3 regions of the Solibacillus isronensis genome follow, and region 2 is predicted to be linked to each of the others. Evidence: predicted binding sites of a transcription regulator. Region 2 holds the regulator's gene; each other region holds the start of a gene.
What was found. Region 2 encodes LexA, which represses DNA repair genes until DNA is damaged. Its sites were predicted from a motif close to CGAACATATGTTCG; they were not measured.

Region 1: the regulator LexA is predicted to act here: its motif matches at 3,924-3,937, upstream of uvrB (excinuclease ABC subunit UvrB).
Region 3: the regulator LexA is predicted to act here: its motif matches at 4,302-4,315, upstream of recA (recombinase RecA).

Annotation. Positions count from the first base shown of each region.
Region 1 is NZ_JAMBOC010000001.1:2,054,585-2,062,353, forward strand. Features, by position in the region: gene uvrA (excinuclease ABC subunit UvrA) at 1-1,861, opposite strand, end outside; gene uvrB (excinuclease ABC subunit UvrB) at 1,867-3,849, opposite strand; gene M3166_RS10395 (IDEAL domain-containing protein) at 4,208-4,447, opposite strand; gene M3166_RS10400 (competence protein ComK) at 4,635-5,126, shown strand; gene M3166_RS10405 (hypothetical protein) at 5,132-5,485, opposite strand; one part of gene prfB (peptide chain release factor 2) at 5,660-6,691, opposite strand; one part of gene prfB (peptide chain release factor 2) at 6,693-6,764, opposite strand; gene secA (preprotein translocase subunit SecA) at 7,151-7,769, opposite strand, start outside.
Region 2 is NZ_JAMBOC010000001.1:386,378-394,146, reverse strand. Features, by position in the region: gene tkt (transketolase) at 1-382, opposite strand, end outside; gene M3166_RS01885 (DUF896 domain-containing protein) at 522-758, opposite strand; gene M3166_RS01880 (YneB family resolvase-like protein) at 823-1,479, opposite strand; gene yneA (cell division suppressor protein YneA) at 1,466-1,813, opposite strand; gene lexA (transcriptional repressor LexA) at 1,974-2,597, shown strand; gene M3166_RS01865 (gamma-glutamyl-gamma-aminobutyrate hydrolase family protein) at 2,681-3,376, opposite strand; gene M3166_RS01860 (5' nucleotidase, NT5C type) at 3,492-4,037, opposite strand; gene M3166_RS01855 (DNA alkylation repair protein) at 4,117-4,824, opposite strand; gene M3166_RS01850 (gamma-type small acid-soluble spore protein) at 5,081-5,626, shown strand; gene glnA (type I glutamate--ammonia ligase) at 5,748-7,082, opposite strand; gene M3166_RS01840 (MerR family transcriptional regulator) at 7,145-7,525, opposite strand; gene M3166_RS01835 (aminotransferase class I/II-fold pyridoxal phosphate-dependent enzyme) at 7,688-7,769, opposite strand, start outside.
Region 3 is NZ_JAMBOC010000001.1:1,701,586-1,709,354, reverse strand. Features, by position in the region: gene M3166_RS08720 (DUF3388 domain-containing protein) at 328-1,116, shown strand; gene M3166_RS08715 (helix-turn-helix domain-containing protein) at 1,165-2,067, shown strand; gene pgsA (CDP-diacylglycerol--glycerol-3-phosphate 3-phosphatidyltransferase) at 2,114-2,692, shown strand; gene M3166_RS08705 (competence/damage-inducible protein A) at 2,971-4,230, shown strand; gene recA (recombinase RecA) at 4,397-5,467, shown strand; gene rny (ribonuclease Y) at 6,199-7,752, shown strand.

The DNA.
Region 1 (7,769 bases), 1.7 Mb from region 2:
TATTTTCAGAAGCGCCTTTAATCTTTATTTTTCGGCCATCTGATTTACGGCGTTCAAGCGGAAGCGGAATAAATTTCTTCCCGCTTAAATATTGACCGGTAATCGACTCTTTGTTTTTCATTACTTGCTTTGGTGTCCCTTGCGCAATGACTTGACCGCCATGTACACCGGCACCCGGCCCGATATCGATTAAATGGTCTGCTGCCATCATCGTATCTTCATCATGCTCGACGATAATTAATGTATTACCGAGGTCGCGCATATTTACAAGTGTATTAATTAACCGGTCATTGTCACGCTGGTGCAACCCGATTGACGGCTCGTCCAAAATATAAAGAACACCTGTTAAACGGGAGCCGATCTGTGTTGCCAGTCGGATCCGCTGTGCTTCCCCGCCGGATAATGTTCCAGCAGACCGTGCAAGTGTTAAATAGTTTAAACCAACGTCCAATAAGAACTTCAGTCGTTCAATAACTTCACGAATAATTAAATTTGCAATCTGGCGTTCTTTTTCCGTTAATTCTACTGAACTAAAGAACTCATACATTTCCTGAATGGAATGTCGAGTCGCTTCCGAAATATTTTGGTCTTTAATTTTTACGGCCAATGTTTCCTTTTTCAGACGGTGCCCTTTACAAGTAGCACAAGGCTGTTCGGTCATGTACTTTTGCATTGATTCACGCACATAGTCTGAAGATGAATCTGTAAAGCGGCGCTCGATATTCGCGATGACGCCTTCAAATTCGATATTTTTCTTATGCATACTGCCATAATCATTCGTATATTCGAAGAGAATTTTCTCTTTTCCTGAACCGTATAAAATTTTGTCCATTTTTTCCTTAGGAATATCTTTTACCGGCACATCCATTGGAATATTGTAATGTTTACATACCGATGCCAACAGCTGCGGGTAATAGTTGGACGATACGGATTCCCATGGTGCAATCGCATTTTCAAGCAATGTTAAATCCCAGTTGTGAATGACTAAGTCGATATCGGCCTTTGCCTTACTACCAAGCCCGTCACATGTAGGGCAAGCCCCAAATGGACTGTTGAATGAGAACATGCGCGGTTCCAGTTCACCAATTGAAAATCCGCATAGCGGACATGCATGATGCTCACTGAATAACAGTTCCTCATGATCGATCACATCGACTAGAACGCGACCATCCGCAATTCTGAGCGCTGCTTCAAGTGAATCACTTAAACGTGTTTCATTGCCCTCTTTTACGACAACACGGTCCACGACTACTTCAATCGTGTGCTTTTTATTTTTATCCAACTCGATATTGTCATCGAGATCACGCAGTTCCCCGTTTGCACGGATACGCACAAAGCCTTGTTTTTTCAAGTCTTCAAGCAGCTTTACATGCGTTCCTTTTTTCCCTTCAATAACAGGGGCAAGCAGCTGCATTTTCGTGCGCTCCGGATATTCCATCAGGCGGTCGACCATTTGCTCAACTGTCTGTGATGTAATTTCAATCCCATGTGTCGGGCAGTAAGGTTTTCCGATCCGCGCAAAAAGGAGACGTAAATAATCGTAAATTTCCGTTACTGTCCCGACAGTTGAGCGCGGGTTACGGCTCGTCGTCTTCTGGTCGATCGAAATGGCCGGAGACAGTCCTTCAATTGTATCGACATCCGGCTTGTCCATCTGCCCTAAAAATTGTCGTGCATATGCAGACAATGATTCGACGTAACGGCGCTGCCCTTCCGCATAAATTGTATCGAATGCCAATGAAGATTTACCGGAACCTGAAAGACCTGTCACAACGACAATTTTATCGCGAGGAATTGTGACATCAATATTTTTTAAATTATGCGCTCGTGCACCTTGTACGACAATTTCTGTATTTTTCACATTGTTCACCCTTCTGCTTTCAATTCAAATATCATGTCACGTAATTCAGCCGCGCGTTCAAAGTCCAGCGCTTTTGCGGCTTCTTTCATTTCAACTTGCAATGTCTCAACAAGCTTCTCCAGCTCTTTTTTCGTCAGCTTTTTGCCGCCTGTCACTTTTGTAATATATGTTTCTTCCCCTTCCGCAGCTTGTGTAGCACGGATAATTTCAGGAATCTTTTTAATAATAGTTTTCGGTGTAATACCATGTTTTTCATTGTATGCCATTTGAGTTTCACGACGGCGCTTCGTTTCACTGATCGCTTTTGTCATTGAATCCGTCATATTATTGGCATATAGAATGACATGACCGTTCGAGTTACGTGCAGCACGTCCAATTGTTTGAATGAGTGAACGTTCTGAACGGAGGAACCCTTCCTTGTCCGCATCTAAAATCGCGACAAGGGAAACTTCCGGAATATCTAGGCCTTCCCGCAGTAAGTTAATGCCGATCAACACATCATATGTCCCTTTACGAAGCTCCCGGATAATTTCGATCCGTTCCAGCGTTTTGATTTCCGAGTGCAAGTATTCGACTTTCAAGCCCATTTCTTTTAAATAGCTTGATAAATCTTCGGACATTTTCTTCGTTAATGTTGTGATTAATGTCCGTTCATTACGGCGAATACGCTCATGGATTTCATCAATCAAATCATCAATTTGCCCTTCAATCGGACGGATATCAATTGTCGGATCAAGCAGCCCTGTCGGACGAATAATCTGCTCTACCATGTCCGGTGTGTGCTCTAATTCGTATGGACCCGGTGTTGCCGACACATAAATGGCCTGGCTTACTTTTGACTGAAACTCGTCAAACATGAGCGGGCGGTTATCCAATGCGGACGGCAAACGGAAACCATGTTCGACCAATACCCCTTTACGAGCCTGGTCTCCATTATACATACCACGTACTTGCGGTAATGTAACATGGCTTTCATCAACAACAAGCAAAAAGTCCTCTGGGAAGTAATCGAGTAATGTATACGGTGTCGCCCCTGCTTCACGCAATGTTAAATGGCGCGAATAGTTTTCGATACCTGAGCAAAAGCCCATTTCCTTCATCATTTCCAAATCATAGTTTGTCCGTTGCTCCAAACGCTGCGCTTCCAGTAATCGGTCTTCCGAACGCAGGACAGCAAGACGCTCCTCCAGCTCTTTTTCGATATTTTCAATGGCAACTTTCATCTTCTCTTCGCGGGTAACGAAGTGGGATGCCGGGAAAATGGCTACGTGCTGACGGTCCCCTAAAATTTCGCCCGTCAGTGCATCCACTTCACGGATTCGGTCTACTTCATCGCCGAAAAATTCGATACGGATACAGTGTTCATCGCGTGATGCCGGGAAAATTTCGACAACATCCCCGCGCACTCGGAACGTACCGCGTGTAAAGTTAATATCATTACGCTCATATTGAATGTCGACTAGTTTTCGCAATAACTGATTGCGCTCGATTTCCATTCCTGTACGAATGGAAACGACCATTTCGCGATATTCTTCCGGATTACCGAGACCGTAAATACACGATACGGACGCGATAATAATAACGTCTTTCCGTTCAAATAACGCAGTCGTTGCCGAATGGCGCAATTTATCGATTTCTTCATTAATACTTGAATCCTTTTCAATGTACGTATCCGTTTGCGGTACATACGCTTCCGGCTGGAAATAGTCATAGTAGCTGACGAAATACTCAACCGCATTGTCCGGGAAAAATTCTTTAAACTCACTATATAATTGGCCGGCCAGTGTTTTATTGTGTGCCATCACGAGCGTCGGCTTGTTCACTTCTTTAATCACATTGGATATCGTAAATGTTTTACCCGTACCTGTCGCCCCAAGCAATGTCTGGTGACGCTTGCCTTCTTTAACCCCTTGTATGAGCTGTTTAATTGCTTCCGGCTGATCCCCGGCAGGCTGATAGGCGGACTGTATTGTAAATGTTTCTGTCATATTCAGATTGTCCTTTCTGTCGCTTATATTATCTTCTATTTTAACATACCCGTTTTTAATTTACGATAAAATTGCGAACGTACATTCGAATTTAATGTGGTTGTGTGTCTTTTTAGGTGGGCTGGATTTATTAGAACTTTGGTGGCGGATATTAGAAAAGTTCGGTGACTTATTTGAAGTTTGGGACCGGTTATTCGAAAATCTCTAGCACTTATTAGAAGAATTATCCTTTTTATTAGAAACTAACCAATTTATTAGAACTATTTTAATTTTATTAGAAACTTTCTATCACTTATTAGAAAACAGCTGAAACCCGCTGCTTGCCAATAAAAAAAAGCCACCTGGAATAGGATGGCTTCTAAGAAACAGTTTCCAATAACTCTTTTAACTCTGTAGTATAGCTGAGAAATGCTTGTTCGTTCTTCTGATCTAACGATGTATCGATAAGTAGCTTTAATTGTTCAATACGTTGCATGCGCTGCAACCGACTAATAAATAAATCTAAATAAATTTCATTCAATAGCTTCTCTGCATGATGTTCAGTGGACTGCTGACTAACCGCTTTTAAAAAGTCTGTATACGAATAATATTTATCCATCGATATCACCTCGACCTCTTTTAACCATTATAAATTAAAAGTCATTTAATTTGCAATATATTCTGAAAAATTATCATATGACAGAATTTTCTAAATATAATGTTGATTTTTAGCAGTTTATGCAGTAGTTTAGATGTATAGTGAAAATTTAAGCGATTAAAAAAGTAGGAAAGATAGGGGATACAAAATGATTAGTAATTTAACACAAAAAACCAATTACATTATTTCTAACTCTACCTTCTGTTTAAGGTCCTATCAGCATCGAGATAAAATTCACACTGCCATTTTGGACAAGTACGGCCAATCTACTTCTCCGTATAAACCTTTAAAAATTATTCGCGATACGTGTCGCCTGCATGGAAGTTCCTATGACGCCAGCAAATATCAGGCGAGACGATTCTTCGGAGAGAATAAACATAAATTGCCGATAATGGTGGCCTATGATTTCGGGGATCCGTGCATTTTATTCCCGCTATTTTCACCGTTTTCACCTCAAAATATATGGTTATCTTTGAATCCTATTATTAATATTAGTGAAGACGGTGATAAAACGCTCGTAACTTTTGTAGATAATACTGAGATTAGTCTGGATATCAATATGAAATCATTCAACCAGCAATATGTACGCGCTGCGATGTACTATAAATATTTGCTTTTACAGCGCAATGCGATCTTATAAGAGCATCAGCTTTTTTTAAAATATTCAGCAAGAAGTAACTCACTATGATTACGAAGGCGAATATTCGAATATCTTCTACACTCCATGATTCCCCCAAAGTAAAAATGATACTCGGTAAACAAATCATCCGTTTTGCCTCTCACTAAGCGCATCTGATGAAGTTTAAAATAGTCCTTCGTTTCTTTTAAGTCATGCTCTATTTTGATACGTACAGCATCGATTAATTGCAAATAGGGATTTTTAAATTTGAACGGACTTTGCTCCACTATTGTGTAATCTTTCCCAAGAATAATTAACAGCAACGGCAAATAAATCCCAGCCTCATAATACGGAATCGTTTTAGAAGGAATTTGCAGCATACGAATACCTCCAATCGATAAGAACGTTTGTTCGTATATTTATTTTCACATATTTTTTAAAATCTGACAAGAGGAAAATTATTACTTAGCTTAAATTTCACTAAAAAAACCGTGCCTTAGCTTTTTACTAAGGCACGGCTTTCATTTTTTCGAGCGGATGACCGCTGTAAGATTTTAATATGAGATTTTTGATCGTAAATAGGCAGTAATGAATACATCGAGATCGCCATCCATTACAGCGCCTACATTCCCTGTTTCGGCACTTGTACGGTGATCTTTTACCATTGAATACGGATGGAACACATATGAACGAATTTGTGAGCCCCAGCCGATTTCTTTCTGTTCTCCACGAATTTCATCCAGCTGTGCTTGCTGCTTTTCGATTTCCAGCTGATACAGCTTCGATTTCAGCATTTTCATTGCCGCATCACGGTTTTTAATTTGCGAACGTTCAGACTGGCATTGTACAACGACACCTGTTGGAAGATGGGTAATACGTACAGCCGAGTCAGTCGTGTTAATATGCTGACCACCGGCACCAGTTGCACGGTACGTATCGACTTTTAAATCTTCTGTTCGAATATCGATTTCGATTTCGTCATTGAACTCCGGCATAACATCACATGAAACGAACGATGTATGACGGCGGCCTGATGAATCGAACGGTGAAATACGAACTAAGCGGTGTACGCCTTTTTCTGCTTTCAAATAGCCGTACGCATTATGGCCTGAAATTTGCAATGTAACCGACTTAATGCCGGCTTCATCACCAGGCAAATAGTCAATTGTCGTTACTTTAAATCCTCGCTTCTCTGCCCAGCGTGTGTACATACGTAATAACATCGAGCCCCAGTCCTGTGACTCTGTACCACCTGCACCTGGATGCAGCTCTAAAATGGCATTGTTTTTATCGTATGGTTCTGATAACAGCATCTGCAGTTCGAAATCTTCCATTTTTGATTGGAATTCGACTAGTTCTATGCCTAGTTCTTCCTGCAATTCTGCGTCTGGTTCTTCGCGTAATAGCTCGAGTGTCATTTCGAGGTTTTCCTGTGTGTCGACTAATTCTTTGTATTCGTTGACAACTGCTTTAATGCCGTTGCTTTCGTTAATTATTGCCTGTGCACCGTTCTGGTCGTTCCAGAATTCCGGTTCAAGCATAAGTTCATCTAGTTCCTGGATACGAGCCTCTTTGTTTTCTAAGTCAAAGAGACCCCCTGAAGTCCGCTAGTTTTGTAGCTGTATTTTCGAGTGCATTACGCACATCTGCTAATTCCATCATATATTTTCCTCCGTATTTGGGTGTTAAAGTTTGGTCTTCTCATACCGTTGATTTCCGTTGCGGCGGACGCGTTTCGCGGGCGGGCGCCAATCCTCCTCGTCGCTTTGCTCCTGCGGTGTATCGGCTGTCCCGCTATTCCCGCAGAAGTCGCCGCCTCCACTCCAATCAACTAAGTTCCATTACTAATAAATTTACTGCGTTGTGATTTTATTTTGCTCAAAGTTGGGGTGAGCGAGTAAAATTAGGGTTTTTCATCTAATTCGCCTAGTAATCAACCAGCGAAAAAAGGCTCCCACTGCTCACCTATTTGGTACATTTCAACCTTTATGAAAAAACAAACCGGGTCATTGAGCATAGTTTCAATGACCTCGGTTTTATTGCTTTTATTGGCCTACGCCGTGGCATGATTTGTATTTTTTGCCGCTGCCGCATGGGCATGGGTCGTTGCGTCCGATGTTTTCTGCTTTACGTGTTGGTAGTTTTTTCGGTTTGGCTGCACCTTCTTCTTTCGGATTAACAGCTTGGCCTTTTGCTACTTCTTCACGTTGCAGATTGCTGCGGATTTCCGCTTTTAATGCGTACTTCGCTACATCTTCACGTACCGCTGCGACCATGTCTTCGAACATTGCGAAACCTTCTTGCTGGTATTCGCGTAATGGATCGTTTTGACCGTAAGCTCGTAAATGGATTCCTTGACGTAACTGGTCCATTGCATCGATATGGTCAATCCATTTCGAGTCAATTGAACGAAGTAAAATAACCTTTTCGAACTCGCGCATACGCTCTGGTGTCATCGCTTCTTCTTTTTCATCATAGCGCGTTGTCACTTTTTCAGAGATGAACGCAATCATTTCTTCTGGTGATTTATTTTCAAGCTGCTCTTTCGTAATATCGCCTTCATCTAAAAGATTTGCTGCGATATAGTCTTCAAGTGCATCCAGTGTCCAGTTTTCCTTCTCACCTTGTGTATGAAGGGCTACTTGATTTTCGATCGCCTGTGAA
Region 2 (7,769 bases):
TACCTACTGACATTGCAATACCTTGTCCTAATGGACCAGTTGTCGCTTCTACACCAACTGTATGACCATATTCAGGATGTCCCGGTGTTTTTGAATTCCATTGACGGAAGTTTTTGATTTCTTCCAACTCTAAACCGTAGCCACCTAGATGCAATAAACTATATAAAAGCATGGATCCATGTCCAGCTGATAATACAAAACGGTCGCGGTTATACCAATTAGGATTTTGAGGGTTATGGCGTAAATGCTTCGTCCACAATGTATAGGCCATAGGTGCAGCACCCATTGGTAAACCTGGGTGACCTGAATTTGCTTTTTCAATTGCGTCGATTGATAGTGTACGGATTGCGTTAATTGCTAACTGATCCATCTGTTGTGTCATTATGTGACATCCTTTCCTCGTACGATATTTATACATTTTATAGTGTAGACAAATTTTCACAAGAAAACAATAATTTCTAAAAACGTCCTATAAAATATGTCATACTTTATATTAAATGTGACATATTAATGAAATGTTATTAGTTTAAGAATTTCTTCTGTGATTTAATTTGTTTTAATTTTTCAGGTGTCACATCATTGCCTTCTTCATCAATTACTTTTACATGCTCGATTGTATCACGCATTGTAGTACGGAAAGTATCTAAATATTCTTTGCGCAGCGCTGTACGTTCCTTCGCCTGCTCTTCCGTCAATTTACCTTCTCTCGCTAATTTAGAAAGCTCGTTAATGCGAGCTAATTTTTCTTTTGATAACATTTGAATCTCACCTTTCTTCCTACCTACTACAAAGGTATAAAAAAAACGACTTGAAAACAAGTGTTTACTCTTCAAGTCGCTCCATATATTCAATATATCTTCTATGTACGGTCGCTTTACTGATAGAAATGCCCAAGCCAGACAAAGTCGTAGCAATTTCTGCAAAGGTTAAGCCTTTCTGACGCAGTTGAACAATTTCTTCGACAGGCACTTCTTTTCGTTCACGCCCTTCAATATTACCGCGGTTTTTTAAATTATTTTGCGGCTGGTAGCCATTTTCTACAGCGCGGCGCATTCCCCGGCGGATTTTTGCATTATGCATACGGCGCTGATACTCTTCGACAATCGCTAAAATTTCGAGCAGCATTGTATCCATTTCGTTTAATACGACAGGACCTGCATCATTCAATGTATATACTGTCGCTTCATATTTTTGCAGGAGGTGCAGCACTGCCATACGGGCATTCCCTCGCCCTAAACGGGTTTCATCCTGTACAAATAATGCTTTAATACCGTACTCTTTCATGTAGTCAAGCATGTCGAGTAATCCGTCTCGATCGACATCATATCCACTATGCTGGTCCATGAAAATCTCCACATCTTTATAGCCGAATGATTTTGCGTATTTTGTCAGCTCCTCCTGCTGACGCACTAGCGATGTTTCTTGTGTATTTTTATCCGTACTGACACGGCAATAGATTACTGCTTTAGTTTTTATCATTGTTCCCTCTCGCTACTTTAATCAATTGCATATCGGAGGATTCATTCAGCTGAGCTATGTATTGTGAATCTTTTTCTACAGGCACAACCAATACTTGTCCAAAAACAACTTTTTCATCCAGCATTCCGTTTTCCTTTTTTACTTCATTGATCCAATCATGCTTAGCCATTTTACCACGATATTGTTCTGCCAACGACCATAAAGTATCGCCATGCTCTATGCTTACGTGTTCGTATAATTCAATTTTATCATCCTGCATCATGAATAAAGCAATCATAAGTACAGAGAATAGTAGAAACATTGATGTGAAGCCATTTAATTTAACTCTTTTCATTTGAAAAACCCTCTTTCGAATGTATGTTCGGAATGTTTGTTCTCATAATAATACGAACGTATGTTTTTGTCAACCGTTTTTTCGAACTTATGTTTGCATTCATGTTCGCATACTGCTATACTTACTTTAAGAAAAATAGCATGATAAAGAGGTGAGTTAGTTGACACAAAAAATTTCAAAGCGGCAGCAAGCTATTCTAACTTTTATAAAAGAGGAAGTTCGTGCTAAAGGCTATCCGCCATCAGTTCGCGAAATTGGAGAAGCAGTAGGTTTAGCTTCCAGTTCAACTGTCCACGGGCATTTAGCTCGTTTAGAAAGTAAAGGGCTTATCCGCCGTGATCCTACAAAGCCGCGTGCCATTGAAATATTGGATCAGGAAGAGATGAATATCGCAAAACAAGGTGTCATTCATGTTCCGCTGATCGGTAAAGTTACAGCTGGTCTGCCTATTTCTGCAATCGAGGATATCCAGGAATATTTCCCGTTGCCGGATGCTTACGGCTCACCGGAAGAGGAATTATTTATGCTTGAGATTATGGGAGAATCCATGATTGAAGCCGGGATTTTAAATGGGGATTATGTGATCGTTAAAAAAACGTCTACTGCGAACAATGGAGAGATTGTCGTAGCAATGACGGAAGACGATGAAGCAACTGTTAAGCGCTTTTACAAAGAAAAAACCCATTTCCGTTTACAGCCTGAAAATAGCTCAATGGAGCCAATCATTGTCAACCAAGTTTCTATTTTAGGTAAAGTGGTCGGCCTCTATCGAAATATCCATTAATCATCAACTTGCCATTCTAATAGAATCGGCAAGTTTTTTATTTACAAAATAAAAAGCTCAGCCGCGAACGACTAAGCCTTTCGTTATTTATTGCATGCTTCTACAAAACTATTAAATAAGCGCTGTGCATAAACATCACCGTTCGGAGCCAATTCTTCCGGATGCCATTGCACCGCGACACAATATGGATGCGATTCATGTTCAATCCCTTCAATGATGCCGTCCTTAGCAAGTGCCGAAACAACGAGCCCTTTCCCCAGCTTTCCAACCGATTGATGATGAAATGTATTTACACGGAATGAGTCTTCTTTAAAAATCTCTTTAAATTTAGGTGTCTTTACTTCAACGGTATGTGCCAGTTCCCCTCGCTTTGAAGGCTGTTTATGTAAAATTGTGTTCGCTACTTGTGATGGTATATCCTGAATTATCTTCCCCCCGAATGCGACATTCATAATCTGTTGTCCGCGGCAAATACCGAGAACAGGCATTTGTCTTTTATAGGCTTCATTCATCAATAAAAGATCGCTGTCATCACGTTTCCGTACAACACTTCCGATATGACGGTGCGGTTCTTCATTAAACAACAATGGATCTATATCCGCTCCACCAATTAATACGAGGCCATCAATTAGATCTAATAACTCATTTACGTTTTCTTCTGTAGCATTCGGTATACAAATCGGTATACCTCCCGCTTGTTCAATTGAAATTAAATACGTGTTATTAATATCCAACTTCTTGTCAAAATCATACATTGTTAATCCAATAATCGGTTTCATTCTTTTTATCCCCTTATAATTTATAGATAATTCCAATAATTTAAATTATACTATTGCGTTATACGAAATGACTACAAAAATAAAAAAGGATTGCAGAATCGCAACCCTTTACTTATTAAACACTTTCCATTTGTTTTATAAAATACTGTTTAATTTCTTTCCAGTTATGAACACGCATGAAACCTTCTTCTGATCGATTGTACGGCATCGAATACAATATACCTGTCCCTTTGAATGCTGCGAGTTGGCGTGGGCTGTCATCAATTAAATAATCGGTATGTATTACCGCTTTATTTCCGCAAAACACAATGTTCTGTGTTTTAATAAAGGGTAAATGCTCCATTAACCAGTCGTATTTCGCTGTAAATGAACCCGGTACATCCATTGCAGCTGTCGCAATAAAAATTTCATAATGTTCCTGCAACTCTTGAATGACTTTAATCGCATCTTCATCCAGTACTTTTAAATCTCTGAAATAGTCAGGCTCATTTAATATTGCAAATAATTTCTTCGCATCTTCTCGAGGCAAATCGCGCTGTGTCGTCAGAAGAAACTCTTCATCTGTAAAATTTGTTCCGAAATTTTCGTTATATGTCACACGTAATTTCGAATAAAAATCAGCTAGTACCTGGTCCATATCGATAGCAATACTTTTTTTCATGTAATAAGCCTCCTTGAAATTCCCATAATTTTAGTTTATACAATTGTATTGTGAAAAAACAAGGTATAACTCTTTACAATTAACAACGTACATATTTACGTTTAAAACCGATTCGCCCTTTTTCCACCTGTTTTTCAATTTCCTCATAAGCATGAAGCAAACCCGGTTTTTTCCCTTCCCGTTTCGTTTCAATTGGTCCGATCTCATTTGCAATTTGCACTGCCTCATCATGTAAAGGTTTAAATGAAACACCGACTGTCATGACAAAATTGTTCATCGCCACCTGTGTGCGCTGCGGTGCTTGACGGATATTTTGTTTTACATACTCGAGCATGTCCATTAACTTTTCCTTTGAAAATTCCTCATCTTTACGATTGCCGAGAAGCCAGCAGTAGCAATGCCACCCTGCCGACATTTTCAGATCCTTACCACTGGCAATCCACTTATCGCTTACTTCTTGCGCAATATCAGATTCCGCCAGAGTTACTGCCACAACATAATCCGAAATCATATAGAAATAGGCCTGTTCCATCCAGCGGTCATAATCTTCCTCAGTCATTGCATTCGGATCCGCAATAATTCCTGCGAAATACATAGCATCATAGTTGCCTGTAGCATAGAGCTGTTCGGCCAGTTCCTGGTCTATTTTTATTTGTTTTACAAACGGTTTCATCGAGCCAATCGTTACACCGAACAACGGCTCCTTAGCCCCATTGGACATATAAATCTTTTTTGTACGCTCTTTCCCAAGTGCTTCTAACTCTTGCATCATTGTATCGAGTTTCATAATTTCCTCCTTTTTATTATTATTTTTGTCTTATACTATTATATGATTTAATCGCAAACATACCTAGCGTTCTTCTCAATAAGCTTGCTGGTAAATATTTCATTTAAAACAGTATTTACGGGATATATACGGCGACATACACTCAAGCTTCAGTGTCCTTTTATTGTTGCCCTGTACTTTAATAAAAAAATTGGCAAATTATTTAACCGAATAATAAAACAACCTCTGAACAGAATAATCTCAGGAGGTGATATTGATGTCAAAAAATAAAAACAACATCAATAATAAAAACGTCGAATTCGGTATGGAAACGGACGTTAATCAAGTAAAACAGCAAAACCAAAAAGCTGAAGCTAAAAAGCAACAATCTTCCGGTTTGTTTGCAAACAGCGGTTTACAAAAGCAATCAAGTTCCTTGAATGCTGAATTCGGGATGGAAACTAACGTAAACCAAGTGAAGCAGCAAAACCAGCAAGCTGAAGCCAAAAAGCAACAAACTTCTGGATTGTTCGCGAATAATGGTTTACAGAAAAACTTCTCTTCCATGAACGCCGAATTTGGCATGGAAACAGATGTTAACCAAGTAAAACAGCAAAACCAGCAGGCCGAAGCCAAAAAGCAACAATCTTCCGGTTTGTTCGCAAACAGCGGTTTACAGAAGAAGCTTTCTTCAATGAGCGCTGAGTTTGGCATGGAAACAGATGTTAACCAAGTGAAACAGCAAAACCAGCAGGCCGAAGCTAAAAAACAACAAGCATCGGGTCAATTTGGTAAGAACAAATTCCAAAACGGCAATAAATAAAAAATATTGAACCGGCAATTTTTATTGCCGGTTTTTTAGTTCAAAATTATATTGGTTATAATTTTAAATAATATGTATACATATAAAAAAAACGCTGGAATTTTAACTCCAGCGCTTTCTCTTAGTACATCTTCATATATTGGTCGCGTTCCCACTGATGGACAGTAGAACGGTACATGTCGAATTCGATTTCTTTAGCTTCTTTAAAGTTAGCATAGATGTGGTTGCCTAATGCTCGTTGAACAACTTCATCTTTTGCAAGTAAGTTTAAAGCGTCGTCTAAAGCTGCAGGCAGGTTATCAATGCCGTTTGCTTTACGCTCTTCTTCGCTCATTACATAAATGTTGCGGTTAATTGCTGGTGGTGGCGTTGATTTTTTACGAATCCCTTCCAGACCAGCCTCTAAAATTACTGCCATCGCCAAATATGGGTTAGCTGATGGATCGACCGAACGAACTTCTACACGTGTTGAAACTCCGCGAGAAGAAGGAATACGAATTAAAGGTGAACGATTTTGTGCAGACCATGCTACGTAACAAGGTGCTTCATAACCTGGTACTAAACGTTTATAAGAGTTTACTGTCGGGTTTGTAATTGCAGTAAAGCCTTGAACATGATTAAGTACGCCTGCCATGAATTGCATCGCTGTTTCAGAAAGACCTAATTCAGTAGACTCATCAAAAAAGGCGTTTTCTTTTCCTTTAAATAACGAAACATTGAAGTGCATTCCTGATCCGGCTTCACCGAATAAAGGTTTTGGCATGAATGTTGCGTGTAAACCGTGTTTACGTGCAATTGTTTTAACAACTAATTTAAATGTTTGGATATTGTCGCAAGCTGTAATTGCATCCGCATATTTAAAGTCAATTTCATGTTGTCCCGGTGCAACCTCATGGTGAGATGCTTCAATTTCAAAGCCCATTTCTTCTAGTTCTAATACGATATCACGACGGCAGTTTTCACCTAAATCTGTCGGTGCTAAGTCGAAATAACCCCCGTGGTCATTAACTTCCAAGCTTGGCTCGCCTTTTGCATCCAGTTTAAATAAGAAAAATTCCGGTTCTGGCCCTAAGTTGAAATCTGTGAATCCTAGCTCTTCCATTTCCTTTAATACACGTTTCAGGTTGTTACGTGGATCTCCTGCAAATGGTGTACCGTTCGGATTGTAAATATCACAGATGAAACGTGCTACTTTCCCTTTTTCAGCAGTCCATGGGAAAATCATAAATGAATCATAATCAGGATATAAGTACATATCTGATTCTTCAATACGCACAAAACCTTCGATTGATGAACCATCAAACATCATTTTATTGTCCAATGCTTTATCTAGTTGGCTTACAGGAATTTCTACGTTTTTAATTGTTCCTAAAATATCTGTAAACTGTAAACGAATGAATTTTACTTGCTGTTCTTCTACTAGACGTTTAATATCGTCTTTTGTATATTTGCCCACTAAATTCCACACTCCTAAATTTGTTCAGTACCGATTTTACTCGATCTTTTATAATTTACACACTATTGGTAAAAGCGTGATAAATCCCCTTGTCGAATAGATGTTTTTTGCATGCGCTGTGCTTGGCGCATTTCTTCACGTAAAATTTTTCGTAAGTCCGAATCTGAAATTTCTTTGCTCGCTTGTTGGGCGGCCGGATCATTTTTCAAAGCAAACACTTTTTTGATACCTGCCATATTAATACCCTGCTCAAGCATATCTTTGATTTCAAGTAAAGTATCGACATCATTTAAAGAAAACATCCGTCGATTTCCTTCTGTCCGGTGCGGCTGAATTAAATCATGCTCTTCATAATAACGGATTTGTCTTGCTGTCAGATCCGTTAGTTGCATGACGATACTTATCGATAATAGTGGCATTGAACGTCGAATTTCACTACTCATTTAATTCACCTCCCTTATCGCTATATTACGACTTGTTATTTACAATGTCAAATGTATGTCAGAAAAACTCACATAACTTATGTAAATGAGCAAATAGTTGACAGAATAAAGCGAATTTTATGCACAACAAAAATCGTCCAATAAATGGACGATTTCTAGAAACTATTTTAGTTTTTGGACAGCAGAACAAATGGCATATTTTACATGTTCATATGTTAAACCGCCTTGGATAAATGCGGTGTAG
Region 3 (7,769 bases), 1.3 Mb from region 2:
AAATTTACTCTACATAAAAAGTGGCGATTATTTCAATAAAGTTGACGATTATTCCATACATATTGAGGATTAACACTTAATAAGAATGTCTAATAAATCCCCCTTCTTTTAAACAAATTTTCCTTGCATGATTTTCTATTAGTACCAATCTCCAACTGTAAATGCACGATTGTCCAACATTGATACTTCTAGAACGTGTTTTTTCAAAAATTATTTCAAGAAAACTAACAAAAACGTGGCTTTCTAACTTTTCAATAGGTAGAAAATCCGCTATGATGGAACTTGTAAGAAATAAATACGTTTCTATTATGAGGGGACAGATACAAAATGGGCGAATGGTATTTTGAATATGAAATTCAAGTGAATCGACCAGGTTTATTAGGAGATATTGCATCGCTGTTAGGAATGCTTCGCGTTAATATTGTCTCGATTAACGGTGTGGATGAGGAGCATCGAGGAATGCTGTTATCTACAGAGAATGAAGAATCTATCCAGCGTTTTATTTCAATCGTCTCAACAATGGAAAATATTAATGTAACAAGATTTCGTGAGCCAAAGCTGCGTGATCGATTGGCTGTTCGGCATGGGCATTATATACCGAAAGATGCGGATGAAAAAAATACATTCCGGTTCGTACGTGACGAATTAGGAATTTTAGTTGATTTTATGGCCGAATTATTTAAAAAGGAAGGGCATAAATTAATTGGGATCCGTGGAATGCCGCGTGTAGGAAAAACAGAATCAATCGTTGCTGCAAGCGTGTGCGCGAATAAAAAATGGATTTTCATCTCTTCTACTATGATTAAACAAACTGTCCGCAATGCGTTAATGGGTGATGAGTTTAATGGGAATAATATTTTTATATTGGATGGTGCCGTGACACGTCGCTCGACGGATGAACGCCACCAGCAGTTAGTTCGGGAAATCATGGGTATGCCGACGATTAAAGTCATTGAGCATCCAGATCTGTTCGTACAGCATTCATCATATAAAATAGAAGATTTTGACTATATTATCGAATTGCGCCATGAACCGAATGAGGAAATAACATATGAAATTATCGAAAAGAATAATATGTTATCGAGTACAGACCATTTTGGCGGGTTTGGTTTTTAGTAAATAAGAGGGCTTAGTGCCATCTTTATTTGAATATATTAAAAGTAGGTGTTTTTTTTGACGGAACTAGGAGCTCGCTTGAAAGAGGCGAGATTAGCTAGAGGTTATAGTCTAGATGATTTGCAAAATATCACGAAAATCCAAAAACGTTATCTAATAGGAATCGAAGAAGGCAACTATACAATTATGCCTGGTTCTTTCTATGTACGTGCCTTCATTAAGCAGTATGCCGAAGCAGTTGGATTAGATGCGGATGAAGTATTAACTGAGTATCGAAAAGATATTCCGGAAATGCAAAAAGAAGAAGTCGCCCAATCATTCACACAAAGTCCGAGTCGCCGTAATATGAAAGCGACATCGAGCAATAAGATGATGGAAGCAATGCCGAAATTGATCGTTGCATTGTTTGCGATTGTCATTATTATCGTTATTACAACTCTATACTTCCAAAAAACGGGCAGTACGCCGGATGGAGGAGAAGAGGAGATTGAACCGATCGAATACGAACAAAATCCGAATTCAACACCAACAAAACCTGTTGAAGACAACGAAGAAAACACAGAAGATGACACTGAAGAAAATGTTGAGCCTGAAGAACCTGTCACAGACGAGCCTGAAGTAGCTCAAACAATCAGTGAAGGTGTTGTACAAGGCGAAGATTCAACATTTGAAGTATCAGGTACAGACAGCTTAAATGTCCGTATTGAAGTATCAGGTGAAACATGGGTTGGTATCCGAAATGAACAACAGCAGGAGCAAGTGAATGCAACAGTTTATAAAGCTGGAGATATCGTAGAAAATGATTCAACTGCAGATGGCTATGCAAGAATCCGTTTGGGGAATTCAAAAGTGGCTAAAGTATATGTAAATGATGTAGAATTGACATACGCACAAGATCGTATGACGCAAAATATCATTTTAAAATTAGTGAATGAAGGACAAGGAGAGTAGTCATCTTAAAAGATGGCTCTTTTCTTTAGACGAAAGGTGTTAACAAATGAACATTCCAAATAAGATTACAGTCTCGCGCATTTTATTAATCCCACTATTTGTGATTGTAATGATGTTTGATTTCGGTTGGGGAAATATGACGCTGTTTGGCGCGGAAATGCAAGTGAACTATTTTGTTGGGGCACTGATTTTTATTTTCGCTTCGGCAACGGACTGGGTAGATGGCTACTATGCCCGCAAATATAATTTAGTGACGAACTTAGGGAAGTTTTTGGACCCGCTTGCAGACAAGCTGCTCGTTTCTGCTGCCTTTATTTTATTGGTGGAAATCGACCTGGCACCTGCCTGGATTGTCATTATCATTATTTCGCGTGAGTTCGCGGTAACGGGACTTCGACTGATTTTAGCAGGACAAGGGGAAGTCGTAGCGGCGAACCAGCTTGGTAAAATTAAAACTTGGGCCCAAATCGTGGCGATTTCTGCATTAATTTTACACAATACGATTTTTACATTAGTTGGCATACCTTTTGATATGATTATGCTTTATGTAGCATTGTTCTTTACAGTATGGTCTGGATGGGATTATTTCTATATAAACCGTCGTGCATTATTGGATTCAAAATAAATAAAATTTCTAAAACTAGGTTAGAATTTCTTTTAGGATAGGTAATAGTAATAAGTATCCATAAAAGATAGAACAAGACTCGTGAACGCGAGGAATGTTTTTCTAATCTAGTTTTTCTTTATTTTTACAGCAGTTGCCAAAACAACTGCTGTAAAAAAAGCCTCTGGCAGATGTCACAGATTTTCTAAAGGTACTTTTGAGTATACGCTAGAGCGTATACTCAAAAAATCTGGACTCCATTACGCCAAGGCGAAATTGATCTATAGGGGGTTTTAGGAATGAATGCAGAAATTATAGCGGTAGGATCAGAATTATTATTAGGACAAATCGCCAACACGAACGCGAAATTTATTTCGAGCCAGCTTTCGGAACTTGGCATTAATGTGTATTATCATACAGTTGTGGGAGATAACGAGGCGCGGCTTCTAGAGGCAATTAAAATTGCGGAACAGCGCGCGGATGTAATTATCTTCTCAGGTGGTTTAGGTCCGACGAAGGATGATTTAACGAAAGAAGCAATTGCGAAACATTTGAATCGTACGTTAGTGTTTGATGAAACGGCGCTGTTTGCAATTGAAGAGTTCTTCTCAAAGCAAAGACGACCAATGACGGAAAACAACCGGAAACAGGCGCTTGTACTGGATGGCTGTGATGTATTATTAAACCAGCACGGTATGGCACCGGGGATGTTTTTAGAGGAAAATGACCTTATTTATATTTTACTGCCGGGTCCGCCAAAAGAACTTGAGCCGATGTTTCAATATGAAACAAAGCCAAAATTGGCGGCACTTCTGCATGACGGTGGGGTTATTTTATCGCATGTACTGCGCTTTTACGGTATCGGTGAAGCAGATCTGGAAACCCGCATACAGCATATTTTGGATGAACAAACAAATCCAACTGTTGCCCCGCTTGCTTCAGACGGTGAGGTAACATTGCGTATTACGGCAAAAGCTCAAAATGAACCACAGGCTTTCCGTCTTATTGAATTGAAGAAACGTGAAATTCTCGATATTGTCGGAGAATACTATTACGGTGTAAATGATGAATCATTAGGCTTCAAGCTTGTACAAATGCTTCTGGAGAATGAGTTAACGGTTTCCGCTGCCGAAAGTTTAACGGCCGGTCTGTTCCAGTCGGAGCTGGCAGAAGTTCCGGGAGTCGGATCTGCATTAATCGGCGGTGTCGTAACATATACGAAAGAAGCGAAAATCAAACATCTCGGTATTTCCGGTGAACTGCTTGATGAATACGGAATCGTCAGCAGTGAATGTGCTGCGGCAATGGCGACGCAAGTCCGAGAAAAGTTCGGGACAGATATCGGAGTTGGACTGACAGGTGCAGCTGGACCGGGCGATCATGACGGACAGCCTGCAGGATCGATCTGGGTCGGTATCAAGATCGGTGACACAGAGCCATTAACGTACCGACTGCAATTAACCGGCTCAAGAAATACAAACCGGATCCGCGCGGTGAAGTTTACGTTCAGCTATTTAATGAGGGAATTGGCGAATCAAGGGTACAAAAAGCTGATTTAATTGTCGGTTTCTTTTGATAAAGGCGATTTGATCACTGATTTAAAGGCATTTAGAAACATTCAAATAAAAGGCGAAAATATGTTCGCTTTTTTCTTGAATGTTATCTCATTAGCAAGTATAATAGAGACATAAGTTAAATAAAGCTTTTTCTTAAGGAGGAAATAGTTTGAGCGATCGTAAAGCAGCATTAGATATGGCGTTAAAACAAATAGAAAAACAATTCGGTAAAGGTTCTGTCATGAAACTGGGTGAAAACTCAAACCGTCATATGGAGACAACTTCATCAGGCTCTATCGCAATTGATGCAGCATTAGGTATAGGCGGCTACCCGCGCGGACGTATTGTAGAAGTTTACGGACCGGAATCATCTGGTAAAACAACAGTTACATTACATGCCATCGCAGAAATTCAGGCAAACGGCGGTACGGCAGCGTTTATCGATGCTGAGCACGCACTTGACCCGGTATATGCACAAAAATTAGGTGTTAATATTGACGAATTATTATTATCACAGCCGGATACAGGTGAACAAGCACTTGAAATCGCGGAAGCATTAGTACGTTCTGGTGCGATTGATATTATCGTAATCGACTCTGTAGCAGCATTAGTACCAAAAGCAGAGATCGAAGGCGAAATGGGTGACTCGCACATGGGTCTTCAAGCGCGTTTAATGTCTCAGGCATTACGTAAATTATCAGGTGTTATTAACAAATCGAATACGCTTGCTATTTTCATCAACCAAGTTCGTGAAAAAATCGGTGTTATGTTCGGTAACCCGGAAACAACAACAGGTGGACGTGCCCTTAAATTCTACTCTTCTATCCGTTTAGAAGTACGTCGCGGTGAAGCGATTAAGCAAGGTACAGAAATTATCGGTAACAAAACGAAAATCAAAGTCGTGAAAAATAAAGTAGCACCACCATTCCGTACAGCGGAAGTTGATATTATGTACGGTGAAGGGATTTCAAAAGAAGGCGAAATCGTCGACATCGGTGCAGAACTGGACATCATCCAGAAGAGCGGTTCTTGGTATTCTTACAACAGCGAACGAATCGGCCAAGGTCGTGAAAATGTAAAACAATTCTTCAAAGAAAATCCTGCAATGAGAGAAGAAGTAACAGAAAAAATCCGTCAACACTTCGGTATCGGCGAACTAGGCTACACAATCGGCGCCAATGATACAACAGGCGAAGAAGAACTGGACGAACTAGAATTATTCGAAGACGAAAAAGAATAATGTTACAGACCCAAGCGGAGTAATTTGCTTGGGTTTTGTTTTGTTGGGGGAAACATGCGGATGGGGTGTGCCTGGGATTATATTAGAACAAATTTAGGATTTATTAGAAGAATTCTACTTGATATTAGAAGATTAGGAGCAGATATTAGAAGATCGGACTGACTTGGCCCCTTTTGATTGAATTTTGTTAGAGTACACCGGTGAAAAAGTACAGCGGGAACTTTTATTAGAACAAATTTTACGATATTAAAAAATCTCCGCCTGATATTAGAAGATTTGAAGAGGATATTTAAAGATCTTGAACACTTATTAGAAGAAGTGCTGGATATATTAAGAAATCAAAAGTTTATTAGAACATATAAAAATATATTAGAACATTTTAAGATTTATTAGAACTTCCGGCCGCCAGCAGTGCCTCAGCTGGATATATTTTGGTAAAATTAGGTTATACTAAACCGCAGGGCCCACAAGCTCTCTATAATAACACCAAACCTTATTTAGAAAATTTTAGGATACACTAAACCCTATCACCACCACCAAACCAACTCAACCAAAAAATATAAAAGACCCCTTAAACCATGGCTATTCTTGACATACCTTATTTTGAACTATACAATTAAAATGTATAATTTCTAAATTTTGAAATGAATAGGCGGTATGTTTGAACAATTCAGATATATTGTGCCAACTAAGAGAACATCAGACATATATAGGCATAGGAGGGAAACGATATGGAAATGATACTCCCTGCTTTGCTAGGATTCGCTGTCGGTGTCGCTGTTATCTATTTCTACATGAAAAACGTGAATGAATCAAAAGTGACTGGTGCAAAGCATGTTGCCGAGCAAATCGTGGAAGACGCGAAACGTGAAGCAGATGCACTTAAAAAGGAAGCACTGCTTGAAGCAAAGGATGAAACTCACAAATTTCGAACTGAAGCGGAAAATGACATTCGTGACCGTCGTGGAGAGCTTCAGAAACAAGAGAACCGTTTATTGCAAAGAGAAGAAAACCTTGACCGCAAAGATGATACTCTGAACAAAAGAGAGATAAGCTTAGAGCGTAAAGAAGAAGCTCTAGCTAGCAGACAACAGCATATTGAACAGATGGAAAGCAAAGTAGAACAACTTGTTGCAAGTCAAAAAACTGAGCTTGAGCGCATTGCAGCTCTGACGCGCGAAGAAGCGAAAGAGGTTATCTTGAAGGAAGTTGAAAACGAACTTTCTACAGATATCGCTGTAATGACGAAAGAATCGGAATTGCGTGCAAAAGAAGAATCAGACAAAAAGGCTCGAGAAATTTTATCACTTGCATTACAACGCTTTGCAGCTGACCATGTTGCAGAAACAACAGTGTCCGTTGTAAATCTGCCGAATGATGAGATGAAAGGCCGTATTATTGGTCGTGAAGGCCGTAACATCCGTACATTAGAAACGCTTACAGGTATCGATTTAATTATTGATGATACACCTGAAGCAGTTATTTTATCCGGCTTTGATCCGATCCGCCGTGAAACAGCACGTCTTGCATTGGAAAAACTAGTTCAAGATGGTCGTATTCACCCGGCACGTATCGAAGAAATGGTTGAAAAATCCCGCCGTGAAGTGGATGAACAAATTCGCGAAACTGGTGAGCAAACAACATTTGAAGTAGGTATTCATAACCTGCATCCGGATTTAATGAAAATCCTTGGTCGTATGAAGTATCGTACAAGCTATGGTCAAAATGTATTGAAACACTCAATCGAAGTAGCCCACTTAGCAGGATTACTTGCTGCTGAACTAGGCGAAGATGTGACATTGGCGCGTCGTGCAGGTTTACTGCATGATATCGGCAAAGCAATTGACCATGAAGTCGAAGGAAGCCACGTTGAAATCGGTGTGGAACTGGCAACGAAGTATAAAGAACACCCAGTTGTTATTAACTCGATTGCATCCCACCATGGTGACACAGAAGCAACTTCAGTTATCGCCGTACTTGTAGCAGCAGCCGATGCATTATCAGCAGCCCGCCCAGGTGCCCGCAGTGAAACACTGGAAAACTATATTCGCCGCCTTGAAAAGCTGGAAGAAATCTCAGAAAGCTATGACGGCGTTGAAAAATCATTCGCGATCCAAGCAGGCCGTGAAGTACGTATCATCGTACAACCTGAAAAAATCGATGATCTGGCATCACATCGTTTAGCGCGAGATATCCGCAAACGTATTGAAGAAGAACTCGATTACCCAGGTCACATCAAAGTGACAGTTATTCGCGAAACACGTTCAGTGGAGTATGCGAAGTAATTAACTTACTAACAATT